3 regions of the Bacillus cereus group sp. BfR-BA-01383 genome follow, and region 3 is predicted to be linked to each of the others. Evidence: riboswitches for the same ligand, from Rfam matches in the RefSeq annotation. Region 3 holds a riboswitch; each other region holds the start of a gene.

Region 1 (4,219 bases), on a different contig from region 3:
AGCTACACTAGCTTCGTAAAATAAATCAGCATTGTTATCTTTTGCTACCGCTAAGAGTTCCGCTCCGTGTAACGCCATTAAATCTTTATTTGCAGTCACAACGTGCTTCCCGCCTTTTAAAGCTTGTAAAATATATGCTTTTGCATCATCAATACCACCCATAACTTCGATGACAACATCAATATTAGGATTATCTAAAATTTCATTCACATTTTGTGTTAATAGAGTAGAAGGCACTTCGACCTCCCTCTCTTTCTCAATGTTTTGCACTAACACTTTCGTTACCTTTACTGGGCATCCAACTTGGTGTATAAGTCGTTCTTGATGATCTGTAATAATACGAACTACACCACTCCCCACTGTCCCAAGACCTAATAACCCCACTTGAATTTCTTTCATAATACTGTCCACCCCTCAAAAATTGTGTTTAGATGAAATTATATGAGTAAAAAATCAGAAAAACAATGTATTTCGAACATTCGGGAAAATAAAGGGTAATCTTTACAAAGAAAACGTTGCCACGTGTTACACAATCATTATTTACAATACATAAGGGGTTTCTTGATACACGTAATAATTCAACCAATTAGAGAATAGTAAATTCCCATGACTCCTCCACCTAACAAGCGGCTTCTCATTTGGATTATTATGTTTAAAGTAATTTTTAGGCACATCAATATTTAACCCTTTTTGGCGGTCCCGTTCATATTCTTGCTTTAACGTATCACAACTATATTCACTATGTCCGAGTGCGAAAACTTGCCTTCCTTCTTGCCCGATAACAAGATGAACACCCGCTTCTTCAGAATTAGCTAATAACGTTAATTCTTTCACTTTTTCAATATCGCTCTCTCGCACTTCTGTATGACGAGAATGCGGAGCAAAAAATAACTCATCAAACCCTTGTAATAGTTTCACATGTTGCTCGCGAACCTCATGTTCAAATACACCGAACATTTTTTCCGCAAGAGGATACTTCGGCACACCATAGTGATAATACAAACCTGCTTGTGCCCCCCAGCAAATATGAAGCGTAGATGTTACATTTGTTTTTGAATACTCCATAATACGTCCAAGCTCTTCCCAATAATCTACTTCTTCGAAAGAAAGAGTTTCAACTGGTGCTCCTGTAATAATGAGTCCATCAAATTTTTCATTCTCAATATCACGGAATGTTTTATAGAAGCTCGTTAAATGGTCCTGCGCTACATTGCGGGACAGATGCGATTCCATATGAAGTAAATGAACATCTAATTGCAACGGTGTATTTCCAATTAAACGAAGTAATTGCGCCTCTGTTTCTTGCTTTGTAGGCATTAAATTTAATATAGCAATTTTCAAAGCACGAATATCTTGTGTTGCTGCTCGCTCCTTCGTCATTACAAAAATATTTTCCTTCTGTAATACTTTGCGAGCTGGTAAATCTTTATCAATTATGATCGGCATGTTGTTTGCCTCCGACTAGCGCAGCTTCTAAATCTGCAATAATATCAGAAACATCTTCTATACCAACCGATAAACGGATTAAATCAGATGTAACACCAGCTAAACGCTGATCTTCTGCGCTTAATTGTCTGTGCGTCGTACTAGCAGGGTGTATAACACAAGTTCTCGCATCAGCTACATGCGTTACGAGCGTCGCTAGTTTCACATTTGCAATAAATTCTTTTGCTGCTTCTAATCCGCCCTTAATACCAAATGTTAAAACGCCACTAGCACCTTTCTTCAAATACTTTTGTGCTAACGAGTAATTTTCATTACTATCTAATCCCGGATAATTCACCCATTCAATACGATCATGATTAGCAAGCCACTTAGCAACTGCGAGAGCATTTTCGCTATGACGCTCCATTCGTAAATGCAGTGTTTCTAAACCAATGTTGCTAATATAGGCATTGAATGGGCTCATACAGTTTCCGTAGTCTCTTAATAATTGAACGCGCGCTTTCACAATATAAGCTGCCGCTCCAAAATTTTGAACATAGCTCACACCATGATAACTCGGATCAGGTTCGACAAGCTCAGGGTATTTTCCATTTGTCCAATCGAAATTCCCTCCGTCTATTACAATGCCGCCTAGAGAACTTGCATGACCATCAATATATTTCGTTGTGGAATGGACAATGATATTTGCCCCATGTTCAAATGCCTGGCATAAATAAGGCGTCGCTAATGTATTATCAACGATAAAAGGTACTTCTAATTCTTTTGCTGCAGCTGAAAGTTCTTTGAAATTCAAAACGTTCATTGCCGGATTTCCTAACGATTCTGCATAAACGAGTTTCGTCTTATCGTTAGCAAGTACCGCAATTTCATCTGCCGTTAAATTAGGATTAAAGAACGTAACATCAATACCAAGCTTACGTAAGCTTACTCCAAATAAATTAAACGTTCCCCCGTAAACAGTTGAAGAACAAAGAAGATGATCTCCACTACTACAAATATTTAAAACTGCGAGCATAATAGCTGCTTGCCCTGAAGCCGTTGCAACAGCTCCTACACCGCCTTCTAAATCTGATAACTTTTGTTCAAATGCAGCTAGTGTGGGATTCCCAATACGTGTATAAATATAGCCCTCTGCCTCTAAGTTAAATAATGCTGCTAAATCATCCGACGTATCGTATTTATACGTTGTACTTTGATAAAGCGGTAGAACGCGTGGCTCACCATTCTTTGGCGTATAGCCACCTTGCACACAAATTGTTCCCTTTCCCCATGATTCTCCCATCTCTCATTCTCCTTTCTTTTTATGCAAAATAAAAAACTGCTCCTTTCCTAAATAAGAAAGAAGCAGTTTGAAAACACGCTCTAAAATCTCTTTCTTATCTCTCAGGGCTATTACCTGCAGGATTTGGCACAATTCCGTTATTCGGCTGTTGCCAAGGTTTCATCGGGCCTGTCCCTCCACCTTTTCTTGATAAGACTATGCAATTACCGTTGATTTTATAGCAATAATTTCCTAATGTCAAACGGTTTTTCTGAATGTTCTAAAATAAATGTCAACAGTTTCATATAAAGCAACAAAAGAAGTATATTCCATATTTATTCAAAAAAGACCTTTAAAAAATTCCAATCAATATATAGAATTAAATAAGTGGTTTAACTTATAGGACCCAAGCTCTAATGAAATCCCAATATATATGTTGAATAAGCCAACCTCTCACAAAGATACTATATATATTCCATTCATTTCACACTAGCATATATAATCCTTTCTCTATTACAACTTACATAACGGAGGTATAACATGACAAATACAAAGGACATGCACTATATACTCGCTCTATATGGCATTCTTTTAGGCTCTATAGTAGGGGCTACGGTTTGGTTATTTTTAGTTACGCTAAATATCGGAATCCACTTTATTTGGGGATATTTACCTAACGTTTTCTCTTCTCCCCCTTATTACACTCTTTGTGTAACAATCATCGGCGGTATCCTCGTTGGTTTAACACAAAAATACTTCGGTACATATCCACGTCTTATGCCAGAAGTAATGGGTGAATATAAAAAAACAGGCAGAATTGAATACCGTTTTGTACATAAAGCTACTTTAACTGCGCTTATTGTTTTAATATTTGGAGCTAGTCTAGGCCCAGAGGCCGCACTTGTTGGAATTATCGGCGGACTTTGTACATGGGTAGGAGATCGCTTTAACTTCGCTTTAAAGGGAATGAACGAACTAACAGAAGTTGGAATTGGTGCTACTTTAAGCGTCATTTTTAACGCTCCATTATTCGGTTATTTAGCTCCGAATGAAAATGAGGGTGAACAAATTAATGGGTTTTCTAAAAGAAAAAAAGCAGTTGTATATTTAACTACTACTTTTGCTGGTTTTTCCGTTTATTTATTGCTTAGTAAACTCGATAATCGTGGATCCTTTATTGTTGATTTTGGGGAAGGATCCCTTTCAATCAATGAATGGATCGCCTTTCTCCCTCTTACTTGCATCGGTGCTCTCGTTGGTTTCTTGTATTTCAAAGTAGAATTTACATTAGAGAAAATCATCCATCCTTTCCGCGAATACAAACTAACACTTGGAATTATAGGTGGTATTTTATTAGGAATTGCGGGGACTTTTCTCCCATACACATTATTTTCTGGGGAACATCAATTAAAAGATTTAGTCGTTGAATGGAGCCATTTATCTTTTTGGGTATTACTTCTTTCAGGAGTCTTAAAATTATGTATTACTGCCGTTTGTTTAAATACAGGTTGG
Region 2 (4,219 bases), on a different contig from region 3:
ATTTGTTCAAGCTCCTCAAGTGAAAGATCTACTGAAATTGAACCATCATTTGTTTCTTTCTTAATTGCATCTGTTACTTCTTTTGAATGATACAATTCAATTACCTTTTTCAGTGTTGGATCATCTTTATCTTTCGTACGAGCTGCGAAAATATTAATATAAGGCTTCGCATTTTCATTTTTTGGATCTTCTAAGAAAATCGGATCCTTCGCTGGATCTAATCCAGCTTGACCAGCAACACCGTTATTAATAACTGAAGCTGCTACATCTTTTAACACACGAGGTGTTTGTTGTGCGATAACCGGTGTAATTTTTAACTTCTTCGGATTTTCAGCGATACCACTTGGATCTCCAAATAGACCAAAATCTTTCTTAAGCTTTAATAATCCAGCTGCATCAAGTAGTTTTAATGCGCGCGCTTGGTTCGTTGGATCATTTGGAATAGCAATTTCTGAACCATCTGGAATTTCATTTGCTTTCTTATGTTTTTCAGAGTATAAGCCCATTGGTGCAATTTGTGTTGTACCGACAGCTGTAATATCTAGCTTATGCTCTTTTTTAAATTGTTCTAAGAAAGCAATGTGCTGGAATGAGTTTAATTCAATATCTCCATCAGCTAACGCTTTGTTTGGAGTTGTATAATCAGAGAACTCAACTAGTTTAATTTTAATTCCTTCTTTTTCAGCTTTCTTCTTTAAAATTTCCCAAGCGTCTCCATCCGTTCCTGTTACGCCGACGCGAACTACTTTCTCTTTCGCTCCTGCACCCGTGTCTCCACTTGAGCAGCCGCTTAATGCTGAAATCCCTACAATCGCTGATAATGCAAATGCTAAAATTTTCTTCATTTTCTTTTCCCCTCTTCCTTTTTATGATCTGCGTAAAAAGACTTTCGCAAAGTAGTTTCCTAAATTTTGAGCTATCTGTACAAGAATAATAAGTAAAACGACCGTTACAAACATAACTGATGTATCAAAACGTTGATAACCATATGTCATCGCTAAGTCACCAAGACCGCCACCACCGACAAGTCCAGCAACTGCTGAAAATTCAATTAAACCAACTGTCATAAACGTCACACCTAAGATCAATGGCGCTAACGCTTCTGGCACAAGAATTTCAAAAACGATTCTAAGTGGTGAAGCTCCCATCGCTTGCGCTGCTTCAATTACCCCTTTCGGAACAGAAACAAGATTTGTTTCAACCATTCTAGCAATACCAATTGATGCAACTAACGTCATTGGAAAGATTGCTGCCGCTGTTCCAATCGTCGTTCCGATAACACTTCTTGTTATTGGACTTAAAGCTACTAAAAAGATAATGAACGGAACCGGACGAATTGTATTAATAATGACATTAAGAATTGAAAAGACCCATTTATTTTCTAAAAAATTCCCTTTACGTGTTACATATAAAAGTAAACCTAGAGGTATACCAAGAATTGTAGCAAATATAAGGGTTACAATTACCATTAAGAGGGTATCCCCCGTCGCATCTAATATACGAGGCCAAAATATACTCCAATCAACTCGCATGAGCTTCTACCTCCTTCAGCTGCACTTGCAGTCTTAGATGTTGTAATGCTTTTTGAATTTCTCTCTGCTCACCTTGCAGTTCTACAAGAAGATTTCCAAATAAAACATTTTGGAGTTCAATAATATTTCCGTACAGTACATTTACATCAACGTTATAGTTTTTTGCGATATATGATAGTACCGGCTGTCCTGTCTCCTCACCAGTAAAAGTTAGGCGATAAATCTGACCTCCGTTTTGAATTTTCGCTAGAACACTTTCTGGTAAGTGATCATTAATAACAGAACGCACAAAGTTTTGAGTCGTCTTTGTTTTTGGTTGTGTGAAAACATCAAACAGTTTTCCTTCTTCAATAACTCTTCCCTTCTCCATTACAGCTACACGGTGACAAATTTCTTTCACCACATGCATTTCATGTGTAATAAGAAGAATTGTTAAATTATATTCTCGATTTACTTTTTTCAATAAGTTCAAAATTTCTGTCGTTGTTTCTGGATCTAAAGCTGATGTCGCCTCATCACATATAAGAATATCCGGTGATGTTGCAAGTGCTCTTGCAATCCCAACACGTTGCTTTTGTCCGCCTGATAGCTGCTCTGGATAATAGTTTGCTTTATCTTCTAATCCTACAAACTTCAGCAGTTCATTTACCCTTTCTTTGATCTCATTCTTTGGTACTTTCGCTAACTTTAATGGATAAGCAATATTTCCAAACACTGTTCTTGAATTAAATAAATTAAAGCTTTGAAAAATCATCCCGATTCTTTGTCTTAATTTACGTAATTCTTTCGTCGACAATGATGTAATATCTTTATCATCTATCGAAATCGTTCCCGCAGTTGGTCTTTCCAACATGTTTACTAAGCGTAATAACGTACTCTTTCCAGCGCCACTAAAACCGATAATGCCAAAAATTTCGCCCTTCTCAACTGATAACGTTACATCCTCCACCGCATGAACAGATTGCCCACCTGATTCATATACTTTACTTACATTGTTAAAAGAAATCATTTTCTTCCCTCCTATATGCTATAAAAACTTGAAGGAGAGCTTTCGAGGTAAAATAAAAAGTGCTCTCCTTCTTATCAACCATAAAGATAAGAAGGAGAGCACTTATATGTACTCATTCACATCTTCTCATCTTCCAAGCCTTTATAGGCTTGCTGGAGTTAGCACGGTATTAAAAAAACCCGTTGCTGAGGTATCGTAGGGCCAGTCCCTCCACCTCTCTGGATAAGAATGTATCGATTTAATTGTCGTTTAATTAATTCTCATTATAGAACTCTGAATAATAAGAGTCAATATATTTTTCGGAAAAATATTAATTATTTCTTTATTGAAATTTTAGAATGAAAAATAATAAAAAAATAGTAATCTTTAAAGTTATGTAAAATTCTTCTCCCTCATATTTTTAAACAGGAGAATCTTCTCTATGAATTGAATAACATTATTTGAATATGAAATCGGAGGAAGATAAATATATGAAAACAACTCTTTTACTCGTTGATATTCAAAATGATTATTTTCCAAATGGAAAGATGGAATTGCGTAATCCAGTAGAAGCAAGTGAATACGCTAGTCAGCTACTGCAACACTTTAGAATAAGAAACGAACCTATTTTTCATATCCAACATGTAGCAATAAAAGATGATGCTACTTTTTTTCTACCAAATACAGAAGGTGTACATATTCACAAAAATGTCCGTCCACTTAGAGAAGAAATGGTTATACTCAAACATTATCCAAATAGCTTCCGAGAAACTGATCTTCTAGAACAATTACAGCGTTTAGACATTGAGCACGTCGTCATATGCGGGATGATGACTCATATGTGTATTGATGCTACCGTAAGGGCTGCTTTTGATTTTGGCTTTCAATGTACCGTTATACATGATGCTTGTGCTACAAAAGATCTTTCATTTAAAAACGCTACTATACCAGCTGTTTATATTCACAATACAATTCTGGCAAGTTTAAATGGAGTGTATGCAAATGTAATGAGTACGGAAGAGTTTTTAACTACAAAAAAACACTCCATTCAGTGAGCAAAACCGAAAAGAGTGTTTCTTGTCAAACCATAGATTTTCTTTCAAATTGTATTATACAGGAAATCCTTAAAATGAATACTAAAAAATGTGACTAATAAGTCAACTTTTCTCGTTGTTTTGTTTCTATTTACATGTTTATCCCGCTATTAATAGGGTTTAGCTAGTTCTAATCACCTTATAGTAATATATGGTAATTACTTTCGATCCAAATGAACTAGTTTCCCCTATTATAGGGTAAGTTAAAGCATACATTGTCCAAAACGTTAAATATATATAACTATAAATGGCTATGGAAAAATAAAGCCTGTGTCTTCAATGGCCAAGTACTTTTCGATATAGGCTCTATTATTTGCTGTATCTTTAAAATAACGTTTGATCAAAAACAGGGGTATGTGTAGCAATGGAACAAAAACTTACGTTAAGTATTAGCGGACATAAACTACTGATTTTTATATATTTGAACGATGAATAACTTACCTATTTTCTTGTGTTTGCTCGCGCCATATACAGAAAAATTCAGGAAAACGTAACGTATTATTTATCTGTTTGTTTTTGCTTCTTTTTCAAATACTCCGCACGCAATTTTTCAAGTTGCTGCTTTTTATCAAATTTGGCAGGCGTCTGTTTTTCATGAAACTTTG
Region 3 (4,219 bases):
ATATGAAAGCCGAGATGTGTTTGTAATCCCGGATAATAGACATTTTTAACTTTAGCGTGCTCTTGTAAATAATGTGCAATTTTATTGGCATTTGTAGCTGAATGTTCAAGACGTACATGCAATGTTTTTAGACCGCGAAGCACGAGAGAGCAATCTTGAGGTCCTAAAATAGCGCCAAATGCATTTTGTAAAAATCCAAGTTTTTGAGCGAGTTCGGCATCTGTTACGACCGCTAATCCGGCAGTAACATCACTATGACCAGCAATGAATTTTGTGGCACTATGAAGAACGACATCGGCGCCGAGATCAAGTGGCTTCTGGAATAGCGGTGTCAAAAATGTGTTATCAACAAAAGTAAGAGCACCAATAGATTTTGCGAGTTTAGAAACCTCTCGAATATCTGTTACTTTTAAAAGTGGATTAGATGGTGTTTCTACATAAAAGAGCTTCGTATTCGGTTTAATGTTTTGCTTTATTGCTTCTAAATTAGTCATATCAACAAATGTATGTGAAACACCGTAGCGAGAGAGAACTTCAGTTATCATTCGATAAGTTCCTCCATATACGTCTTCTGAAATGAGTACGTGATCACCTTGTGAAAGTAGGAGAAATGCAGTAGAAATCGCTGCAATACCTGATGCAAATGCGAATCCCTTTGTTCCGCCCTCTAATAAAGCGATAATATCCTCAAGAGCTTCACGAGTTGGATTACCAGATCGGCTGTAGTCGTATTTTCCGAACGTATCTACATCAAATTGGTGAAATGTAGATGTGTTATAAATGGGAACGTTAACAGCCCCTGTTTGCGAGTCATGTTTATATTGGTTGTGTAGTAAAAGTGTATCTATAGAATAACTCATATTTGTACACCTTCTTTTACAAGTTTAATGGCTTGTTTTAAGTCTTGAATTAAATCGTTACTATTTTCAATGCCAACGGAAAATCGAAGAAGGCGATTGCATACACCGTTTGCCGTTCTGATTTCTTCAGGAATATCAGCATGTGTTTGTGTTGCCGGATAAGTCATTAAACTCTCTACACCACCAAGACTTTCAGCAAATGTAATTAGGGATAAAGATTGTAAGAATGGATTAATCCATGTTTCATCTTTAAGACGAAATGAAATCATACCGCCTCTTCCTGGATAAAATACATCTGTCACACCGTCTTCATCATTTAAATAAGCAACAACTGCTTTCGCATTTTCTTCATGTTGTCTCATGCGAAGAGCTAAAGTTTTCATACCACGAATTAATAGCCATGAGTCAAATGGACTTAAGACAGCCCCTGAAGCATTATGATAATGAGCGATTTCTTCACAAAGTGCTTTCCCTTTTGCAACGACAAGTCCGCTTAGTACATCGTTATGTCCACCTAAATATTTTGTTGCACTATGAAGAACGATATCGGCACCTTCTGTTAATGGTTGCTGTATATAAGGTGTATAGAACGTATTATCTACAATAAGAAGTAGTCCGTGTCTTTTGGCTACAGTTGCGACATTGGCAATATCAGTAATTTGCATTAATGGATTAGTCGGAGTTTCTATGAAAATGGCTTTCGTTTGAGGTGTGATAGCGTGCTCAATTTGTTTAATAGATTGTGTATTTACGTATCTACATCGAATATTCCACTTTTTTTCATGTTCGGAAAATAAGCGATACGTTCCTCCGTATAAATCTTCAGATACAATAAGTTCGTCTCCAGATCGGAATAAAGAAAGGACGAGGAGAACAGCTGCCATTCCTGAGCTACAGGCATAACCTTGTTCACCATGCTCTAATTCTGCGATTGCCTGCTCTAAAATACCGCGAGTTGGATTACCAGTTCGTGAATAGTCAAAGCCAGTAGATTTACCAAGTCCTTCGTGACGATAAGCTGTTGAGAAATAAACAGGTGGATTAACAGTTCCTGTTGTAGTTTCGCTACGGTTCCCTATTTGTGCTAGTTTTGTTTCGATAGTTGACATGTGAAAATTCCTCCTTTTTAAATTGAACAATGAAGTGAATATAAAGTGAAACTTTAATCAGTGGGGGGCAGCACCTACTGACTATTAGCCCTCACCAATCGAGATAAAATAAAAAAAGCCTTCTAAGAAGAAGGCTTTCGGTTTGAATAGAGTCTTCTTCTCATCTGTCAAATCTTTCACAATTTGCTGGAATTAGCACCTTATTAACGAATGAATGTTAATGGTTGCTGAGGCGTCATAGGGCCAGTCCCTCTACCTCTCTAGATAAGAATGTTCGTATGAAATTTTATTATGTTTTTAACTTTACAACAAAAGATAATTGAATTGCAACTTTATTTTAAATAATTTTTATTTTTCAACAACTATCATTGACTTTTATTTTTGTGCATGCTAAATTTATTAAAAAATTAACAAACATTGTTAAAAGGGGAACGCATTTCCTTTTAACTACATAAATAAAATATATAGACAAACTCTTATTGAGAGCGGTGGAGGGAAAGGCCCTGTGAAACCCGGCAACCTTTAAACGAAATGTTTGAAACGGTGCTAATACCTGCAAAACGAATGTTTTGCATAATAAGAGGCGGAACAATTATGTCCCCCTCTTCAAGGTGAAGAGGGGGTTTTTATATTGATAGAAATGAGGGAGATTCGTGAAATTACTAGATTTATTATCAAAAGGAATTGTAATAGGTGACGGTGCGGTTGGAACATTATTACATTCGCATGGTTTGCAAAGTAGTTTCGAAGAATTGAATATATCTGATCCGGATTTAATTATATCGATTCATAAACAATATGTAGCTGCTGGAGCAGATGTGATTCAAACGAATACGTATGGAGCAAATGAAGCGAAATTACGTATGTATGGTTTAGAAAATCAAGTTATCGAAATTAATAGAGCGGCGGTAAAACTGGCGAAAGCATCTGTGACAGAAAAAAATGCAATCTTAGGAACAATTGGTGGCATGAAACATATCGGAGCTGTTACAACGACTGATATAGAACGAGAATTTATGCTACTTGAGCAGGCAGGTGCTTTACTAGACGAACAAGTTGATGGATTACTATTAGAGACTTTTTATGATGAATTTGAATTACTTCATGCTGTTAAGGTGTTACGAAAACAAACAAACATTCCGATTGTAGCCCAATTAGCGCTACATGAGGCAGGTACGACTCAAAATGGAAATGATGTAAATGAAATATTAAAACAGCTTTTAGATTGCGGTGCAAATGTTGTTGGATTGAACTGTCAACTAGGGCCTCTTCATATGACGGAAGCATTTAAAATGATATCGATTCCTCAAAATGGCTACTTGTCAGCATATCCGAATGCAGGTCTCCCAAATTATGTGGAGGGACGTTACGTATATGAGGGAAGTCCAGCATATTTCGAAGCGATGACACCAAAATTTATTGAGCAAGGTATTCGGTTATTGGGTGGTTGTTGTGGCACTACACCGGAACATATTGCAAGTATGAAGCGTGCTATTGCGAATATTACACCTGTAATAGAAAAGGAGACGATTCAAAGACCAAAAGTAGTTCATACACACGAGAAACGTTCAAAAGCACATGTCACTCTTGCAGAGAAGGCAAAGAAACAAACGACGGTTGTAGTGGAATTAGATCCACCGAAAACGCTAGACACACAGCGGTTTTTTGAGGGAGCAAGAGCGTTGAAAAGAGCTGGGGCAGACGCTATTACTCTAGCAGATAATTCATTAGCATCTCCTCGCGTGTCGAATATGGCTATGGGTGCGTTATTAACGAAGCACGATATTCCAGTATTGACGCATTTAACGTGTAGAGATCATAACGTCATTGGACTGCAGTCTCATTTGCTGGGATTATCAGCATTAGGTATGGAAGAAGTGTTAGCTTTAACTGGTGATCCAGCGCGTGTTGGTGATTTTCCAGGTGCAACTTCTGTATATGATTTGTCATCTATCGAGCTCATTAAAATGATTAAAGCGATGAACGACAGTCGTTCTATTTTAGGGAAATCAATTGGTCCGGCAACAAGATTCTCAGTTGGAGGTGCGTTTAATCCGCATGTAAGACATTTAAAAGCAGCAGTAAAACGAATGGAACGAAAAATAGATGCCGGAGCAGAATACTTTTTAACACAGCCGATTTATGATGTTGCTTTAATTAAAGAAGTATATGAAGCGACAAAGCATTTGGAACAACCTATTTTTATTGGGATTATGCCATTAGTAAGTAAGCGAAATGCAGATTTCCTTC

The links. A riboswitch is a leader RNA that binds a small molecule or an ion and turns the genes downstream of it on or off. The one in region 3 is predicted to bind S-adenosylmethionine.
Region 1: another riboswitch for S-adenosylmethionine. It lies ahead of MR065_RS22000 (bifunctional O-acetylhomoserine aminocarboxypropyltransferase/cysteine synthase); the one in region 3 lies ahead of metI (cystathionine gamma-synthase/O-acetylhomoserine thiolyase).
Region 2: another riboswitch for S-adenosylmethionine. It lies ahead of MR065_RS22955 (methionine ABC transporter ATP-binding protein); the one in region 3 lies ahead of metI (cystathionine gamma-synthase/O-acetylhomoserine thiolyase).

What each region holds. Positions count from the first base shown of each region.
Region 1 is NZ_JAKUFP010000032.1:42,742-46,960, forward strand. Features, by position in the region: gene MR065_RS21990 (homoserine dehydrogenase) at 1-399, opposite strand, end outside; gene metA (homoserine O-acetyltransferase MetA) at 541-1,446, opposite strand; gene MR065_RS22000 (bifunctional O-acetylhomoserine aminocarboxypropyltransferase/cysteine synthase) at 1,430-2,728, opposite strand; SAM riboswitch class I at 2,820-2,924, opposite strand; gene MR065_RS22005 (chloride channel protein) at 3,248-4,219, shown strand, end outside.
Region 2 is NZ_JAKUFP010000037.1:8,302-12,520, forward strand. Features, by position in the region: gene MR065_RS22945 (MetQ/NlpA family ABC transporter substrate-binding protein) at 1-845, opposite strand, end outside; gene MR065_RS22950 (methionine ABC transporter permease) at 867-1,532, opposite strand; gene MR065_RS22955 (methionine ABC transporter ATP-binding protein) at 1,522-2,541, opposite strand; SAM riboswitch class I at 2,665-2,770, opposite strand; gene MR065_RS22960 (cysteine hydrolase family protein) at 3,012-3,575, shown strand; gene MR065_RS22965 (hypothetical protein) at 4,113-4,219, opposite strand, start outside.
Region 3 is NZ_JAKUFP010000001.1:278,989-283,207, reverse strand. Features, by position in the region: gene metC (cystathionine beta-lyase) at 1-860, opposite strand, end outside; gene metI (cystathionine gamma-synthase/O-acetylhomoserine thiolyase) at 857-1,969, opposite strand; SAM riboswitch class I at 2,127-2,240, opposite strand; SAM riboswitch class I at 2,443-2,552, shown strand; gene MR065_RS01630 (bifunctional homocysteine S-methyltransferase/methylenetetrahydrofolate reductase) at 2,623-4,219, shown strand, end outside.